DNA from 3 places in the Rhodopseudomonas julia genome. Region 1 is predicted to be linked to each of the others. Evidence: riboswitches for the same ligand, from Rfam matches in the RefSeq annotation. Region 1 holds a riboswitch; each other region holds the start of a gene.
What was found. A riboswitch is a leader RNA that binds a small molecule or an ion and turns the genes downstream of it on or off. The one in region 1 is predicted to bind cobalamin.
Positions count from the first base shown of each region.

Region 1 (6,245 bases):
CGTGGAGGCGCGCAAATTGCTGCCGGACGTCCCGCAAGTGGTCGTCTTCGACACCGCGTTCCACCAGACCATGCCCGAATATGCGCATGTCTATGCCCTGCCCTACGAGCTTTACAGCGAGCACCGGATTCGTCGCTACGGTTTCCACGGAACGTCCTGCCGCTTCGTCAATCAGAGGGCGGCGGACATGCTCGGCAGACCGGTGGACGAGCTCAAGATGGTCATCTGCCATCTCGGCAACGGGGTCACGATCGACGCGATCGAGAACGGACGCTCGATCGATACGAGCATCGGCTTTGCCACGTTTTCGGGCGTGATGATGGGCACGCGCTCCGGCGACGTCGATCCGGGCCTGATTTTCTATCTCAACAAGCAACTCGGCATGAGTCTCGGCGACATCGAGGCCATGCTTTACAAACGGAGTGGCCTCCTCGGCGTCTCGGGCATCAGCAATGATATGCGCGAAGTGGAGGAACGCGCCGAGGGCGGATGCGAACGTTGCGAACTCGCACTCGAGATGTTCGCCTACATGACGCGGAAATATATCGGATCTTATGCGGCAGCCTTGGGCGGGCTCGATGCGCTGGTCTTCACCGCGGGGATCGGCGAGAACAGCCCGTCGATGCGGGCACGCATCTGCGAGAAGCTCGACTTCCTCGGCATTGCCATTGATGGTGACGCCAACGAGGCGCCTGGGGAAGATGGCCGCATCAGCACCCGCGATTCCCGGACGGCGGCGATGGTCGTGCCGACCGACGAGGAAAAGATGATCGCGATCGACACCCTCCGCCTGACCGAAAAGGCGAGAGCAGAAGCTGCGTGAGGCAGGAACCATGAACAACCACGCCGACGACATCCTCGCCCGTGCGGTCAGCGTCTTCAACAAGACGCCAGCGCAACAGGCTTACAAGGGCCGCGTCCATGTCGGGGTTGATCTCGGCACGGCCTACACCGTTCTCGTCGTCCTCGACGAGGACGGGCAGCCGCTCGCCGGGCGCTATCAGTTCGCGCAAATCGTGCGTGACGGTCTCGTGGTGGATTTCATCGGCGCGATTAAGATCCTGTCGCGCATGAAGGCAGAGGTGGAGGCGGATCTCGGCTTTCAGCTTGAGAGCGCGGCGACCTCCTACCCGCCCGGCGTTGCCCCGGCGGAGGTGAAGGCGACGCAAAACGTCGTCATCGGCGCGGGGCTCGAATGCGAGCACTTCGTCGATGAGCCGACAGCGGCCAATGCCCTCCTGCAGATCAAGGATGGGGCGGTGGTCGACGTCGGCGGCGGCACGACGGGCGTTGCGATCTTCAAGGATGGCGAAGTCGTCTATACCGCCGACGAGGCGACCGGCGGGACCCAGTTCACTTTGGTACTTTCAGGTGCCCTCGGCGTCTCCTTCGAGGAGGCGGAGGATATCAAGAAAGATCCGAAACGAGCCCGATCACTTTATCCGCTGGTCAGACCGGTGATGCAGAAGGTCGGCAGCATCGTGGCCCGCCATATCGCACCATACGACGTCAAGACCATTCACCTCGTTGGAGGCACAAGCGGCATGCCCGGCATGGCCGAGATCGTAGGCGAGATGACGGGCGTGCCGACAAAGTTGCCGTCCCACCCGATGTTTGTGACGCCGATCGGCATCGCCATGCATGATCGCAAAGACCGTGCATGAGTGAGAAGACGAAGCGGCCGCCCATCCTCGAAGATAGGCGGCCCGAAGGTCACTCCGAGCTGGCCTCCGGCTCCTTCTCGCATCTGCGGAACTGCGCCGGTGTCATGCCTGTCTCACGCTGGAACAGGCGATAGAAATTGGTGACGTTGGCATAGCCGACCTGCTCGGCGACCGCCTCATTGGTCGTGTCGGTCGTCAAAAGCAGGTCTTTGGCGGCTTCGATGCGCTTTTCGGTGAGAAACTGCTTGTAGCTGACGCCGACGCATTCGCGAAAACGGTGCGCAAGATGTGACGGGCTGAGATGCGCGACGTTGGCGACAGCCGCGAGCGACATGTTTTCGTCGGCATAGTTCTCGGAGATGAAGGCGACCGCCCGCTTGACCGGATCTCTCTCCGGCGCACAGGGCGTTGCGGCCGGCGTGACGTCACGAGCGATCTCCGCGTCATTAGCCGACGACGCACTCAATTCCGTGCAAATCTCACCGTGGAGTTTGCGCAGCAATTCGCCGAGCTTCGTCGGACGGATCGGCTTCAAGAGATAATCGAGCGCGCCGATCTTGAGGGCGCGCTGCACATAGGCAAACTCATCATAAGCCGTGAGAAAGATGAGCCGCGTGCGGGGCAGCTCGGCCTTGATGATCGCCGCCGCCTCCAACCCGTCCACGCCGGGCATCTTGATATCGATCAGAATGAGCTCGGGCCGCTCCCGCCGGGCGACCTCGACCGCTTCGGAGCCGTTCTTGGCTTCCCAGACATTGGCGAAGTCGAGAGCCTCTGCGGCAACGACGCGACTGATCGTCGAGCGAATGATCGGTGTGTCGTCGGCCACCAAAAGGCCAGGTCGAACCGAGGACTCCTGCTGAAACGCCCCCTGAAACATGGAAGCAAAACGCTCAGTACGGGCGAGCTCAAGCATTTTCGAGCTGCGCATAGTCGCCGAGTGGCCAGGAAAGCTCAATTCGGGTTCCCTCATTCAGTCTGCTCGTCACTTTGAGATCGAAGTCGTTGCCGTACTCGCTGTCGAGCCGGGTAATGACGCTCTGCAGTCCCAGAGCCGCCCGGCTCCGTTCCGCCTGCTGCAGGACACAACGATCGTTGTTGAGCGCGGCGACCTGAGCCTCGCTCATACCCGCGCCGTTGTCATAGACCTCGATCAAACCGCGATCATCGACCTTGCGAGCCGAAACGCGCACGCGCACCGGCCGTGAGAGCGCTTCGACCCCATGCACGATCGCGTTCTCGGCAAGCGGCTGCAGAACCATGCAGGGGACCGGCCAGTTGCGCAGGCTTTCGTCGAGATCGACTTCAATGCTCAGATGGTCGCCGAAGCGAAGCTGATGGAGGCGCAAGCAGCGCTCGATCATGTCGAATTCTTCGCTGAGCGGCACCAGCGTGGCGAGATTGCGCAGACTGTAGCGGAGGATGTCGCTCAGCATATAGGCGACTTCCTCGGTCTTCACCGCCCTCTCCTCGAAAGCCGTGTAGCCGATGAGCGTCAAGGAGTTGAACAGGAAATGCGGATTGACCCGCGCCTGCAAGGCCCGCAGCTGAGCATCCTGCAGCGCCTTTTCGGTGGCGGCCTTGGCTTTCACCTCCTTGAGGAGGCGCGCCTGGATCAAGTTCGTCTTGCCAATCTCGATGATGTGGCTCGCCGCCAGCATCAGCATCTCAACAGCGGAATCGAGACGGTCACGATCGGCCGCCGGCATGGCGTAGACCGCTTCTTCGAGCTCCGCCGGAGCAATGCCAAGCGAATGGTTTCGGTCGAGCACGTTCCGAATGGTGCGCTCGCGCTCATCTTCGAGCATCACCTGGCCGCACAAAAGGCAGCCGAGATATTCATCTTCGATGATGATCGGCGCAGCGACATCGACGAGCCCGGCATGACAGACATAGGTCGCCGGCCGGCCAGACCGATAGGCGGCGAGCCCCCCGCAAGCGTCGCAGGCATGGCAGCGCCGCAACCCTTCGGTCGTGGAGCGCATCAAACGACACACGGGCTGGAAATTGCTCGCTTTTGTGACGGGCACGCCGTCGCGATCAACTGTCACCGCGGCCATATCCATGGCCTTGGCGAAAGTGTCCTGAATCCGCTGCAACGTCGGGATGTCGACGAAGTCCTGGATCCGCCACTTATGAGTTGGGTAATGCTCTTCCATCAGGATGACCGCTCCGCCCAACGCCGAAATATGACAAGCAAGCGCACGCGCTGCCTGCCGTGACTTTCGTCGCTGGATGCAGACCCCGACATCCCTCGTTATGCATCGACGGCCCACACAGCCCGATGCACATCACCGGCAGGTCTCCTGGCTCGCGGCACCAAGCAAAGGCTACCTTCCCAGCGCTCGCGCGCCAGTGGCACTCCCAGCCCTGCTCTCCGCTCACAGTTGCGGGGGCAGCTACGGTTTCGGCCCTTCTTGGGGAGCCTCACCGTATTCCCTTTTCATCCTCACGCTCGCGCGCTCGGAAACCGGTAACGGGCTTTTACTGGCGCTAACCACGGCTTATGTCAAGTCGGTCTCGCCGTGGGCTGCTTCGTTACCCACTTGCAACAGGAGGAAATTCTATCTTTGGTTTATTTATAACGCCCATAGGTTGCTTCCTGCCATAAAAATGCACCTGGAAGCACCAATTTCTGCAATATTTACATCGGTATTCATAAATAATACTTCGATGTATGACGATTTTTACAGGCATCCCCAGCTGAAGCCAGCCATAATGCCGCAGGCTGTAGAGCCCGACACCCTCGACGCGGGGCACCAGGCATATCGCTCGTTGCAGGTGAGCATATCTATCGGGGCACGATCTCGACAAGAAGAGCCCGGCCTCAGCCGCTCCCTTCGGGCCGCCCCTTCGAGCATAAGGGCGGCCTATGCCGTAAAGCTCTCGGCCCGAGCTATAGAGCCTGGCCATCCTTTCCGAAGAAATGGCAATGGCTCGGATCGAAACTCAGCCAAACGCGCTCACCCGTCGTCACATCGCTGATACCTGCCGTCTCGACCGTGACGAGATCGTCCTCACCGATATTGGCATAAAGAAGCGTGTGGTTGCCGAAGGTCTCGACCACGACGATCTCGGCCGAAATGCCCTGGGTTTCCTCGCGACTGAATTTGATCTCGTGAGGGCGGATACCGAGCACGACATCGTCCCGGTCGATCGCAGCCGGGGGCACTTCCGGGAAAGCCATCTCAACCCCGTTCGGCAGCTTGAGGCGAGGACCACCGTCCGCCGTCCCGGCAACACGCACCGGCAGAAAATTCATCTGCGGGCTGCCGATGAAGCTCGCGACGAACCGCGTCTTCGGCTTGCCGTAGAGCTCAAGCGGCGTGCCGACCTGTTCGATCTGCCCCTCGTTCAAAACCACGATGCGGTCGGCGAGTGTCATCGCCTCCGTCTGATCGTGCGTGACGTAGATCATCGTGGCGTCCATGTCGCGATGCAGGCGCGCGATCTCGATGCGCATCTGGGCGCGCAGGGCCGCATCGAGATTGGAGAGAGGCTCGTCGAACAGAAAGACCTTCGGATCGCGTACGATCGCACGACCGATGGCAACACGCTGGCGTTGCCCGCCGGACAATTGTCGCGGCTTACGCTGGAGAAGCTCCGACAGGCGCAGCATCTCGGCCGCTTCGGTGACCTGCCGCTTGATCTCCGACTTCTCGACCTTCGCCTGCTTCAGTCCGAAGCCCATATTCTCTTCCACGGTCAGATGCGGATAGAGCGCGTAGGACTGAAACACCATCGAGATGCCGCGTTTGGCCGGCGACAGATCCTTCACCGAACGCCCCTCGATCAAGAGGTCGCCGGAGGTGATCTCCTCCAGACCCGCGATCAAGCGCAGGAGCGTCGACTTTCCGCATCCCGACGGCCCGACGAAGACGACGAATTCCCCGGCCTCAACGCCGAGGTCGACGCCACGGATCACCTCCGCGGCCCCGAACTTCTTACGCACACCTCGAAGCTCAACTTGCAGCTCTCGGGCCATGGCGGTCACCTCGTTCAAACGAATGCCGATGGTTTGATGACGGGAACGCTCTCGCCCGCCACAGGATTGAGACGGCGGCGCACCATGGCCGCAGCTCCGATGAGACCGGAATCGTTACCATGCTCGGTCGCCAAGATCCGGGCATCAGCAACCAGATACGGCCAGGTATTTGCCCGAAGATGCCGGCGGATACGATCGAGCAGAAAGCCTCCGGCGAGCGAGATCCCGCCACCGACGACGCAAAGCTCGATCGCGGTGAGATTGATCATCGTGCCGAATGCCTGAGCGATGTAGCGCCCCATCGTCTCGAATGCCGCGTCGGCTCGGGCGTCACCGGCCAGAGCGCGTTCGCGCAAGAGGCTCATATTGAGATCTTCGGCAGCTTCTCCGGTCTGCGCGGCATAGGCGGCAATGATTGCTTTGCCACCGGCGAGATCCTCAAAGGTCCCGCGCAGGCCCTGACGTTCATAAGGATGACCCGGCTCCAGAACCATGGCGCCAAATTCCGGCGGCTTGCCGTCACGACCGCGCACGATACGGCGATCGATCACAAGGGCGCCGCCGATCCCCGTGCCCACTGTGATCAGCGCAAAGCT
Region 1 covers NZ_JAUSUK010000002.1:1,790,082-1,796,326, forward strand. Annotated here, with positions in the region: gene J2R99_RS17615 (acetate/propionate family kinase) at 1-823, shown strand, start outside; gene eutJ (ethanolamine utilization protein EutJ) at 834-1,664, shown strand; gene J2R99_RS17625 (response regulator transcription factor) at 1,714-2,493, opposite strand; gene J2R99_RS17630 (PocR ligand-binding domain-containing protein) at 2,573-3,823, opposite strand; cobalamin riboswitch at 3,944-4,154, opposite strand; gene J2R99_RS17635 (ABC transporter ATP-binding protein) at 4,561-5,649, opposite strand; gene J2R99_RS17640 (ROK family protein) at 5,664-6,245, opposite strand, start outside.

Region 2 (6,245 bases), 680 kb from region 1:
ACCGCCCAGGGCGCGCCAGAATGTCGTCTCCGGCAAGCGCGCCAGGACCGAGGCGACCATGACGATGAAGCGCAGATTGACGATGATGACGGCGACGACAGCTGCGGCCCATGCGGCGGCGGTTGCGCCTTCGCTCGTCAGGATCTGCATGGCGGCAGCCTGAGCGGGCGCGGCGACCGTCAGGCTGGTCATCAACGCTGTCTGCACGGCGTTGAGACCGGCTTCGGCGCTAAGCTGGCCGACGCCCATGAACATCACGAGGAAAGTGAGAATCACGACGAGAGCGTCGCCGGCGGCAATGCGGAAAACGTGTGCTGCGGACGTCTCTTCGTCGCTGGAGAGGTCTGGGGAGTCTGTCATCGCATCGGGGGATGTATCTCAATGTAGAATATTGGATACCCCTTTATTCCAGCTCAATTATTGTGTCCAGAAAAACTAATCGATATGAATAAACTTCATTTCGGAAAGTATTCACGCGTCTGTGCGTGCGACTACATGAGCCGTGTTTTCTTGTTCTGCGGTTTTGACTGCGCGTGGGCCGGCGTCACGAATCTCTATGCGATCGAGAGGCTCTTCTTAAATGAGGCTTGGGTGCTCAGATCACACCATGCGGGGTTTGTGCGCACCGCGAATCGCATTGGACTCTCGCCATTGAGGACGAAAGGCGATCGTTTCAGGTTTTTTGTGTCGATGAAGACGGGACCGAGCTTCGTGTGGCCTGGCCGCACTGCCCAAGGCGGGCAGATCCTGGCGCACATGGTTTCTGGCGCTCACCGTGCGGACACGGTTTCGACGATATCGTGGGATGAGAAGAGAAGGAAGGTGGCTCCCCGGGCCGGACTCGAACCAGCGACCCAGCGGTTAACAGCCGCTTGCTCTACCAACTGAGCTACCGGGGAATTGGGGCGCGATATACCAAACTCATCGGGCATTGCAAGCATCCTTTCGCAGCCCATTTTTGACGCATGCAAAACAGGCAGGAAGCCGAAGTGGTGAATAACGACAGCAGGCGGCGCTCGCGCCTCCATCTTTTTGGCCGGCAGATGCCTCTGCCGCACAGCCCGCTTTTGCGTGTTGGTATCGGGATTTTGCTGATTCTCGGCGGTTTTTTCGCGTTCCTGCCTGTGCTCGGCGTGTGGATGCTGCCCCTCGGCCTGATCGTGTTGTCGATCGACATTCCCGCGGTGCGGCGTTGGCGGCGACGGTTCACTGTGTGGATCTATACGCACTATCCTAGTGTGGCGCGGCGATTCGACGTCGCCGCGCCTGCGGGTAATGGCAAAGCGGCTGTCGCGGGTAAAATCGATTCGGAAACGCCCTTCGTTTCGCCGGATGAGACACGCGCGAGCGAAACGGAGCGGTCGACGGAATCGCGCTTGCGGCAGTCTTCCGATTCCGTTTAGTCTTTGAAATGGTTCCGGTTCCCGAAAGGTGCACAGCACCAGGGGATCAAAAGGGAATGCGACAGGGACGACCCAGATCGGGGTCCCTCATCCGCAGCTGCCCCCGCAACTGTACGCGGCGAGCCCCCTGCACAAGCCACCGGCAACGGGAAGGCGCAGAAGGGGCTGAGACCCGCAAGCCAGGAGACCTGCCGGACCAGGGCAACTCGAACGCCGTCGGAGGGACGGTAAAGGGGATAGCATGCAAGGTTCGGGAAAATTTCCCTCGGCAATTCTAGCCAGGACGGGTGCCGGGAGCGCTGCATCGACCTCGGGCGAACATCGCGCGAGCGTCGAGTTTGGTTTCGCGGGCATGCTCGTGCGGTGCCCTGCGCCTGACCTTTCAGGAAGCTCTTCCTCGCCGCACTGCCGCTGAGGCAGATATGTTTCTTCCCATTCAAGGTGTAGCCGCGGGGCAGGCGGCCCTCATGCCAACCGGCACGACGGCGAGCAGCCGGCCGCTTGAATTGCATGCCTTGTCCCTGGAATCCTCATGATGACGACGGCACTCGTTTTGGGGGGCGCCCGCTCGGGAAAAAGCGCCTACGCGGAACGTCTCGTGGAGGAAAGCGGGCTCACCCCCGTCTATGTGGCGACCTGTCCTCCTTCGCAGAACGACGCGGAGATGCGTGAGCGCATCGCCGCGCATCAGGCGCGACGCGGGCCGGCATGGCGCACGGTCGAAGAGCCGATCGCGCTTGCGGCAGTCATCGCCAGGGAGGCCGCGCCGGAGCACGCGCTGCTCGTCGACTGCCTGACACTCTGGCTCTCCAACATCTTGTTTGCCGAAGAGGACCTCGCGGCGCGCACGCGTGAGCTTTGTGCAGCCCTCTCCTCAGCGAAAGGGCCCGTCATCTTCGTTTCCAACGAGGTCGGCCTCGGCATCGTACCCGATAACGCCCTTGCTCGTCGCTTTCGCGATGCGCAAGGCCGTCTCAACCAGGAAATCGCCCGCTCGGCTGAGCTTGTCGTCTTCATGGCGGCCGGTCTGCCTCTGGCACTGAAAGGACAGCTTCCTTCATGACAAACACTTCGGAACGCATCCCCGCGACGATCATCACCGGCTTTCTCGGAGCCGGAAAGACGACGATCATCCGCCATATCCTCGAGAACGCGAACGGCAGAAAGATCGCGCTCATCGTCAACGAGTTCGGAGATACGGGCTTCGACGGAGGCATTCTCTCCGATTGCGGCAGTCCCGCCTGCGGCGAGGAGGACATCGTCGAACTTTCCAACGGCTGCATCTGCTGCACGGTGGCCGATGACTTCTTGCCCGCGATGGAAGGCCTCCTCGCTCGCGGACAGGCGCCGGACCACATCGTCATCGAAACCTCGGGTCTCGCTTTGCCGCAGCCGCTCGTCAAAGCCTTCGCCTGGCCTGCTGTCCGCGACCGGGTGACCGTCGACGGGGTGGTGACCGTCGTCGATGCCGAGGCCGTCGCGGCCGGGCGTATGGCGAGCGATGAAGCGAAGCTCGTCGCGCAACGTGAAGCCGACCAGTCGCTCGATCATGACGATCCGATCGAGGAATTGTTCGAGGATCAGCTGCGCTGTGCCGATCTCATCATCCTGTCGAAGAGCGATCTCGTCGATGAAGAGGGCATGATGCGCGTGGAAAAGCGCGTCGGAGAGGACAAGCGCGTGGCCGCGTCGCTCATTCGCGCCATACATGGCATCGTGCCGCCTGAAGTGCTTCTGGGCGTCGGAGCCGGGGCGGAGGACGATAGCGAGACGCGGCTTTCGCACCATGAGATGGAAGGCGAGGAGCACGAGCACGACGATTTCGATTCCTTCAGCATCGCCGTCACCGCACCCGACAAGGCCGAGGCCGAAGCGCGCATCGCCAAGGCACTTGCCATGCCCGGCGTCCTGCGCATCAAGGGACGTCTCGCGGTCGACGGCAAAAAGGTGCCGCTGGTCGTTCAGGCCGTGGGTCAGAGGCTGGAGAGCTGGTTCGACCGTGGCGACGGCGATTCGTCAGGCGAACCGAAGCTCGTGGTGATCGGCCTGTCCGATGTTGATCGGGCGGCCGTCACGGAGGCCCTCGGAGGCTGAATTGCATATCTTCAAGGGCCAGAGCCGGGGGCTCGACGCGGCCTCCGAAGCGGTCGATCTCGATCAAAGCCCGGGCGACATCGTCATCCTTTCTGCAGCTGATACGGAGATTGCCGGCTTGGCTGCGGCGGCGAACCGGCTGCCGGGTGATTTTCCGGCGACGCGGCTCGCCAATTGGATGGCGCTCGCGCATCCCTATTCGGTCGACCTCTATGTCGAGAAGGTGCTGGCCGAGGCGAAGCTGATCGTCGTCCGGCTTCTCGGCGGTGTCGGCTATTGGCGCTATGGCGTCGAGGAGACGCTGCGGATCGCGCGTGGCTCCGGCGCCAAAGTGGCGCTGATGCCGGGTGATACGAAATGGGACGGCGATCTTGCCGCCGAGGGCACGCTCGGCGCCGATGAAACGCGGCTTCTCTGGTCTTATCTGGCCGAGGGCGGGGCGGAGAATTTCGCAAACGCGTTGCGCTTTTCGGGCCATCTCCTCGGGTACGACGCTGCTCCTCCGCCGCCGAAGACGGTGCCGGCTTTCGGCGTTTACGAGGCCGGCCTAAAGCCGGATGCCAAGGGACCGACTGCGGCAATCGTCTTCTACCGCGCCCTCGTGCAATCGGGTCAGACGGCGCCGGTGGAAGCGCTTTCTACGGCTCTTGCCGAACGGGGACTGCGGCCGCTTCCGGTTTTCGTCTCAAGCCTCAAGGCGGCGGCGGACAAAGAGTTCGTAACGGGGCTGTTTCAGGAGCACGATCCTGCGCTTATCCTGAACGCCACTGCCTTTGCTCTCGGCAAGACCGGCGATCCGTCTGCCGAGACCGTTCTTGATGGCGGAAGGCGGCCGGTTCTTCAGGTGACGTTTGCGGGCGTGTCCGAGGCGATCTGGCGGGAGCATCCGCGCGGTCTCTCACCCTCCGATCTCACCATGAACGTGGTGCTGCCGGAGGTCGACGGACGTCTCATCACGCGCGCCGTCTCTTTCAAGGAAGAGGGGGCATTCGAGCCGCGTACGCAGTGCCGGCCGATGGCGCATCGCCCGCTTGCCGACCGCATCGCCTTCGTTGCCGATCTCGCGGCGGGCTGGGCGCGGCTTTCGGCAAAGCCGAACGCGGCGAAACATGTCGGCATCGTTCTGTCGAACTATCCCAACAAGGACGGACGGCTCGCAAACGGCGTCGGTCTCGATGCGCCCGAATCGACGGTCCGGCTCCTGTCTGCGATGGCCGAGGCCGGTTTCAACACCGAGGGCGCGCCCGGGACGGGCGAGGCCTTGATGCAGATGATTCTCGCCGGGCCGACAAACGCGATCGATGGACGCGTCGAGCGCACGGGCGGAGAACGGCTTTCGCTCGACGATTATCGAGAATTCTTCCGCACTCTGCCGGAGAACGTGCAGAGCGAGGTCGAGGCGGCGTGGGGGCGACCCGAGGATGACCCGTTCTTCGATCCTGACGAAGGTGCCTTTGCGCTCGCCCTGCATCGTTTCGGGCATATCACAATCGGCGTGCAGCCGGCGCGCGGCTACAACGTCGACCCCAAGACCTCCTATCATGACCCGGCGCTTGTGCCGCCGCATGGCTATTTCGCCTTTTACGCCTTTCTGAGGCACTCATTCGCGGCCGATGCGCTCGTCCATATGGGCAAGCACGGCAACCAGGAATGGCTGCCGGGCAAGGCGCTGGCGCTGTCACAGGATTGCTTCCCGGAAGCCACTCTCGGGCCTGTCCCGCTCATCTATCCCTTCATCGTCAACGACCCCGGCGAAGGGGCGCAGGCGAAGCGGCGCGCAGCTGCAGTCGTCATCGACCATCTGATGCCGCCGATGACGCGTGCCGAAAGCCACGGTGCGGCGGCCGAGCTTGAATATCTGATCGACGAATATGCGGCCGCCGATCTCGTCGATCCGCGGCGCTCCAAGAACGTTGCCGAAGCGATCGTGGAGCGGGCAGAAAGCGGAGGTTTCCTGGCCGATCTCGGTATTACCTCGGGCAAAGAATCGCGCGAGGAAATCATCCTCAAGCTCGACGAGCAGATTTGCGACCTGAAAGAGCTTCAGATCCGCGACGGGCTGCACATTCTCGGGCAGTCGCCATCCGGACGCCTGAGGACGGATACGCTTGCCGCGCTCGCACGTGTGCCGCGCGGCGGGCGCGAGGCGGGCGATGCCTCACTTTTGCGGGCTCTCGCCGATGATTTCGGCTTGCGCTTCGATCCGCTCGATTGCGTGCTGCATGAGCGCTGGGAAGGAAAGCGGCCAAAGCTCCTGGCGGATCTCACCAACGCCGCCTGGCGCACCAATGGCGACACGGTGGAGCGGCTGGAGATCTTTGCGGCTGCGCTCGTCGAGGCGCGGGTGCCGGAGATGCAAGAGGATGGCGCCCGCTCGGAAGCGCAAGGCGCGCTTCCAGATGTTCCTGGTCCGAAAACAATGGCCGTCCTGACTCAGTTGAGTGACGCGATCGCGCCGACGCTCGACGGGTCCGGCAGGGCTGAGATCGCGGCAACGCTCGCGGCCCTGTCGGGGCGTTTCGTGGCACCCGGCCCATCCGGTGCGCCAACGCGCGGACGCGCCGATTGCCTGCCGACAGGTCGCAATTTCTATTCCGTCGATGTCCGGGGCGTGCCGTCGCGTGCCGCCTTCGATCTCGGCTGGCGTTCGGCGCAGCTTCTGGCGGAGCGCTATTTCTCCGACGAAGGCGAATGGCCGACGGCCATGGCGCTGACCGTCTGGGGCACGTCGAACATGCGCACGGGCGG
Region 2 covers NZ_JAUSUK010000002.1:1,111,042-1,117,286, forward strand. Annotated here, with positions in the region: gene J2R99_RS14530 (AzlC family ABC transporter permease) at 1-360, opposite strand, end outside; tRNA gene J2R99_RS14535 (tRNA-Asn) at 824-899, opposite strand; gene J2R99_RS17755 (hypothetical protein) at 990-1,403, shown strand; cobalamin riboswitch at 1,402-1,613, shown strand; gene cobU (bifunctional adenosylcobinamide kinase/adenosylcobinamide-phosphate guanylyltransferase) at 1,936-2,466, shown strand; gene cobW (cobalamin biosynthesis protein CobW) at 2,463-3,497, shown strand; gene cobN (cobaltochelatase subunit CobN) at 3,499-6,245, shown strand, end outside.
Region 2: it holds a riboswitch for cobalamin, as region 1 does, so the genes downstream of both, cobU (bifunctional adenosylcobinamide kinase/adenosylcobinamide-phosphate guanylyltransferase) here and J2R99_RS17630 (PocR ligand-binding domain-containing protein) in region 1, are expected to answer to the same signal.

Region 3 (6,245 bases), on a different contig from region 1:
CCGGAGAGTGCGCTCTTGAGCGCGGCGCCGAAATCGAAGGGGCCGTAGCCGATCGCAAGCGACAGGACGAAGGCGATAGCGACCGTGAGCGACAGAGCGCCGAGAAGCCTGCGGTAGCCGGACGCCGATCGCTCGGCCTGAAGCGCGATTTCGCTCATTTGAGCTCCCGCGCTTTGTCGGCTGCCTGGCGCAAGGCCTCGACGGCCTTGAAAATGTCCGGTCCGCCGCACATCCACAAACGCTGTGGGACGGAAACGATCTCCATCGGCCGCGGCATGCGCGAGAGCACCGGATGGTGCAGGATCTCGTTGGCGACGGCCGGCGCGTCGCGATAGTCGCCGACGACGAGCACATCGGGAGACAGGGCCACGAGCTTTTCGAGCGGCAGCCGGCTGTAGCTTTCAAGGCCTTTTTCGGCAGCGAGATTTTCAAGCCCGGCGAGCGAGATCAGCACGTTGATGAGCGAACCGGAACCGACCGTATAACCGTTCGGTTCGTAAACGATCGCGGATGGGCGCTCGGAGGCCGGCACCTCTTCGGTTGCAAGCCGCGCCTCCATCTCGCGCACCATCTCTTCCGCCCGCTCATCCTGGCCGAGGGCTGCGCCGACACGACGGATCTGGGCTTCCACATCGGGGATCGAGCGCGGCACGTCGAGTTCCACGACGTCGACGCCGATGCGCTTCAAAAGATCGACAGTCACGCGCTTCGTGTAGCGTCCGGCAAAGACCATGTCGGGCTTGTCGCGCATCACCTCTTCGGCAAGGCCGCGATTGCGCGGAAATGCGCGGGCCTTTTCGGCCAGGTTCGACATGGAGGCATCGCGCGAGAAATAGCTGAGAGAGGCGATCTGATCGGGATCGGCAAGCCGCATCAAAAGCTGGTCGGCGCACAGATTGATCGAGACGATGTGCTGCGGCCTCGCCTGCGCCGGAGGAGCGTCGGCGACGGCGAGGACCGCAACGGCTGCCAGACAATACGTGAGCCAACGCCCAGGCATCAGAAGGTCAGCCGAACTCCGGCATAGGCGCTGACGCCTTCCCGGTCATAGCCCCACAGATCATAGGCCTTCTCGTCGAGGAGGTTTTCGACCCGGCCGAAGATCTGGGTGTTGTCGGTGATGTCGTAGGAGGCGGCGACATCGACGAGGGTATAGGGATCGAGAGTGATCGTCTCGCGGTTGATGTAGAAGGCGTCGGTCCACACCCAGTCCTTCTGCTCGCCGTTGTAGTCGACCGAGACGTTGACGTTGGCACGGCCTTGAAGGAAGGCGTAGTTGACGACGAGGCTGGCGACGTTTTGCGGCCGGCGGATCAAGTCGTTGCCGGTCGCGTCCTCGCCGTCCGTATAGGTGTAGGAGCCGGTCACCGTCACATTGTCGAGCGGCTCCACCGTCAGCGCGACTTCCACACCATCGATCTTGGATTCACCCGGCTGGTTGATCGAGGTCTGCCCCGAGCCGGTGATGAGGTTCGAGATCTCCTGATTGAAATAAGTGACATCGAACGAGGCGCGGTTCGCCCAGAACGCCTGCGTGACGCCGACGTCGAAGCCCTTCGCCTCTTCCGGCTCGAGATCGGGATTGCCACGATAGGTGTTGGTGTAGCCGTAGAGTTCGAAGAGCGTCGGGTTCTTTACGCCGGTGCCGTAGGAAGCATGCAGCTTGGTGCCGGTCTGGCGGAAATTGTAGGCGCCGGTCAGCCGGTAGGTGGTGGCATCTTCGAAGACGTCGTTCTGGTCGTGGCGGAGGCCGGCCGTCAGCGACAGATCCTCAAACAGGCTCAGCTGATACTGGCCGATGAAGCCCGTCGAGGTGATGGAGCGATCGAAGGAGGACCAGGCACTGTCCGAGACGGCGCTGTCTTCGCCCCGCTCCACGCCTAGGGTGAGCGTATGCCCGGCATTGGCGATGGCGGGCGTATCGAACATGAAGGTCGAGCGGTAATCGAACTGCAGCCGCTCGCCTTCGTAAGTGCTCGTGACCGTGGTCGGATCGAGATCGCGATAATCGCGGTTCTGATCGGTATAGGAGATGCCGGCGAGCTGTTCCCAATGCCCGTCGAGGAGCGTCACCTTCGCCTGGGCGCGCGTGAAAAGCTGGTCGCCCTTCATGTCCTGGTTGGAATCGAGCGGGCCGGTATGGCCGACGGAGGGCAGGAAGCCTTCCGAATCGAGATCCGTGCGCAGGCGCGTGTAGCGTGCAACGCCTGAAAGGTTCAGCCAGTCGGTGACGTCGACGCCGCCCTTGGCGAAGAGCGTGCCGTTTTCGTAGCCGTCGTCTTCCGTGTTGCCGAGCCGTTTGTCCGCAACGGAGACGCCGTCGGTGCGCACGCCGGAGGCGCCGGCGAGAAAATCGTAGTTGGCGCCCGCCGTGCCAACGGTGGCGTTGCCGCTCAGCGTCTTGTGCGAGCCGGCTTCAAGGCGGGCCGTCAGATGCGTGCCGGGTTCGGCGCGGCGGGTGATGATGTTGACGACGCCGCCGATCGCGTCGGAGCCGTAGAGCGCGCTCTGCGGTCCCCGCAGCACCTCGATGCGTTCGATGTTGTCGGCAAGAAGATGCGCGAAATCGAATTCCGAGCCCCGGGCGGGATCGTTGACGGGGATGCCGTCGACGAAAATCTTGGTCTGGTTGCCTTCAGAGCCCCGGATTCTGAGCTGCGTGAACTGGCCGCGCGGGCCGGCCGCATTGATTGAAACGCCCGGCACCTGGCGCAGCGCCTCCGCGGCGTCATGGATATTCTGCGCCTGCAGCTCTTCGCCGGTGATGACCGTCACCGCGCTGCCGACCTGCGTGAGGGGCGTCGCCGTCAGGTTCGCCGTGACGGACAGTTCGGGGAGTTCGACGACGTCATCGTCCTGCGCGGCAGCCGGAGACATTCCGGCGGAGACAAGAAGGCCGGCGCAAACGGCAATGAAGCGTTGCGGCGGAACGCCTTCACGCGAGGGGCGAGAGAAAAACACGAGATGACCTCAAGGCGGCGCACGGCCGGTTGGCACATCACCGCGATCGAGGACGCTTCATGCGCGGGTGCTCATGAAGTCTATCCCATCGGCACATCCCCGACCGACGTGACCGCGCGTGACCACGGTTGACGGCAGGTCTCCTGACTTGCGGGTCATGATCGCGTCGCCGCCTTCCCGGTACCCTCGGGGCCAGTGGCATTGTGACGAGCGATTCGCCGCTCACAGTTGCGGGGACAGTCGCGGATTTGAGCATAGCCCGCACCGCGTTCCCTTTTCAGCCTCCAAGGAGGCACCGTCAGAGAGAGCGGACCACGATCTCGCCTGTGTCGTCAAGATGAATTGCAGGCGCATGGACTTGATGGGAAGGCGCTTTCGCAGTCGCGAGAGGCGATTGGAGGCAGCCGGCGCCTTTGCGGACGAGGTTCCCGCGGCTTCAATTGAGGCAGGGCGAGAATGGCAAAAGGCCGCAGAAGAGGACCAGGCCACGGGGGCTCATAGCGACTTTCGGCGAAGCCGGGCTTCCTTCCGAGTGATCGGAAGAAAGTCCGCCTTGACGTCTTGCTTCGCGGTGCGCTTGAGCCGGGAAGGTGCCCAGGCACGTCCGCGATCCGGGGCCCGGCATTTGCGATCTGGGGGCGGTGCTTTGCGCTATCGGGAGGTTTTCGACATGGTCATGGCAGCTAAGGCTTTGCGCGTTGAGAGCGCGGGGGGAGCGCGATGAACGTGCCGGAGATTGGGCTGGAGAATGGGCAAGAGAATGGGTTGGAGCGCCCTGCGAACGGCTTCACCAGGCTGATCGACATCGTCTTTCCCGGCGACGCCAATCACCACGGCACGCTCTTCGGCGGCATCGGCCTTGCGCATATGGACAAGGTCGCCTTTCTCGTCGCCTCGCGCTACGCGCATGTCGATTTCGTCACCGCCTCCTGCGAACGCATCGATTTTCATGTCCCGGCGCATGTGGGCGAAATCGTCGAGCTGACGGGAAAGGTCGTTCGCGTCGGCCGCCGTTCGCTCAGCGTTGAAGTCGATCTCGTCGCCGAAGCGCCGCTGTCCGGCGAACGGCGCTTGTCGACGCGTGGCGTCTTCAACATGGTGGCCGCCGATACGCTGGAGCGATATGGCGGGGCGCTGCCCCCCTTGTCGGACGGGCCGGAAATGCCGACGCCTCAAAGCGGCTCGACCGAGATCGTCTTTCCCGATCAGACGAGCCATTACGGCAGCCTCTATGGCGGCCATGTGCTCGCCGCGATGGGCAAATCGGCGTTTGTCGCGGCGACCCGCCATTGCCGGAAGATCGTCGTCATGGCGTCCTCTCAACGTGTCGATTTCATGGATCAGGTATCGACCGGCGAGATGATCGAGCTGCAGCCCGCGATCGTGGCGACGGGGCGCTCCTCGATGACCGTCGAGGTGACCATGGTTGCCGAGGCGCTCCTGTCGGAGAACCGCAGGCTGTGCGGCAAGGGGACGTTCGTGATGGTCGCCGTCGACGAGAACCACCGCCCGGTCGCGATCGCCTGAGCGCTTTTCGGGGTTGAGGAGATGCCGCAAGTCGGATGAGGTTGTCAGCGGCGAGGCTGGAGGCCAGGCTTGGGGACGGGCTTGGCTCGCTCGTCAATCGTTCCCTGGCGCCGTATCCTCTGGCTCACCCTGCCGCCAATAAGCGACCACGAGGTGATCCTGTTTCTTCAGCCCGCGCTCGGTGCGCAGATGGTTGCGGATCGCCTTAAAGGCGTTGAACTCGCAAGCCGCCCAGACATAGGGAGAGGCGGCATCGGGCGGGAATTCGACGGCACGGACGGCCTCGCTCAGGCGAAGGCCCGGCCTGTCGGCGCCGCGGTGGATCCATTCGACCTCAATCGCACCACCGCCCATCGGCTGCTCGTCCTCAGCGCCCGCAACCTCGATCAAAACGCGGCCCGGCGTGTCGGCGGGAAGAATCTCCAGGAAACGGCTGATGGCAGGAAGCGCCGTTTCGTCGCCGGCAAGAAGATACCAATCGCGACCGCGCACGATGCTGCCTCCTGAGGGACCGGCAAGCCCCGCCATCACTCCGGGTTGTGCGTGCACGGCGAATGCCGTGCCGGGACCAGCGTCGTCATGGAGAACGAAGTCGATGTCGATTTCGCCTGTGGCCGGGTTGCAGCGCCGCACCGTGTAGCGCCGCATTGCGGGTGTGGGTGTTTCCGGGTCCCATTGCAGGAGGCCGTCTCGCCCGACTTTCGGCCAGATCAGTTTGCCGCCCTCGGGTGGGATGATCAGGCCGAGATGCAGATTGTCGTCATCGGCGAAGCGCTCGAGATCCTCACCCGCAAAGGTGATCCGGCGCATGTGCTGGGTGATGTCGTGCATCTTGCGGACGCTGACGGGGCGGAAGTTCGGCGGCGTTTCGATATCGTCGCCATCCCCCGCCCAGACGATTTCGGGCGACGGCGCGCCGGCGAATTCCTTGAGATGGGCGGCAAGCGCCATGCGCATGTAAAAGAGACCCGAGATGTCCCGAGCTTCTGCTTCGAGCTCGATGGCTTCACGCAAAGCGCGCAGGGAACCGTTCCCGAAATCGTAGAAAATCCGATGGAAGCTGCCGTCACGGCGGACGTCTGTGTCATATTCGGCGAGATAGGTGCAGACGGCTGCAATGATCGGCTCGGGGTCGGCGACCGAGACGACGGCTCTGGCTCTCAGATTGCTCATGGGAACCTATCCTCTTGCAACGAAGGTGCAGCCGGCAGGCAAACCAGCTGGGGAGAGTGCGCCGGCCGCCCCTGTCTGCGTGTCGGAGAGACGGCCGGCGCATGGTTCGCGCCCCGCATCCGTCGAAACGGTCGCTGGCGATGCGCGCGGGATCGCGACTGGCACCCCATATCACCGAAACCCGGGCAAGCAAATAAAATATGCGTTTTTAAATCATATTATCTGGCGAGGCGGTCCGACCGTCTGTTGGGACGGCCGATCCGGTCGCTTCGGCGCGGCTTTCGTCCGCCATCGCTTCCCAACGGTTGACGGTGATCCGTTGCGGGGTCGTTTTCAGATGCGGTGGCGTCTATTCCTGGGGCATAGTGCCGGACAAAAGGCGCCAATGGCAGGCGGTATGGAACGGATCACCATCACTCTCGAAGAAGACCTCCTCAGGGAGATCGATGCTTTGAGCGAAGAGCGCGGCTATCAGAGCCGCTCCGAGGCGTTGCGCGACATGGCCCGCGAGGTTCTGGCGCGCGAGGCGATCGAATCAGGAGAGCCGCTCGGCAACGACCAGCTCTGTTACGGCTCTCTCACCT
Region 3 covers NZ_JAUSUK010000001.1:806,743-812,987, reverse strand. Annotated here, with positions in the region: gene J2R99_RS03815 (FecCD family ABC transporter permease) at 1-158, opposite strand, end outside; gene J2R99_RS03810 (ABC transporter substrate-binding protein) at 155-1,000, opposite strand; gene J2R99_RS03805 (TonB-dependent receptor plug domain-containing protein) at 1,000-2,961, opposite strand; cobalamin riboswitch at 3,078-3,276, opposite strand; gene J2R99_RS03800 (acyl-CoA thioesterase) at 3,727-4,488, shown strand; gene J2R99_RS03795 (DUF2218 domain-containing protein) at 4,582-5,661, opposite strand; gene nikR (nickel-responsive transcriptional regulator NikR) at 6,059-6,245, shown strand, end outside.
Region 3: it holds a riboswitch for cobalamin, as region 1 does, so the genes downstream of both, J2R99_RS03805 (TonB-dependent receptor plug domain-containing protein) here and J2R99_RS17630 (PocR ligand-binding domain-containing protein) in region 1, are expected to answer to the same signal.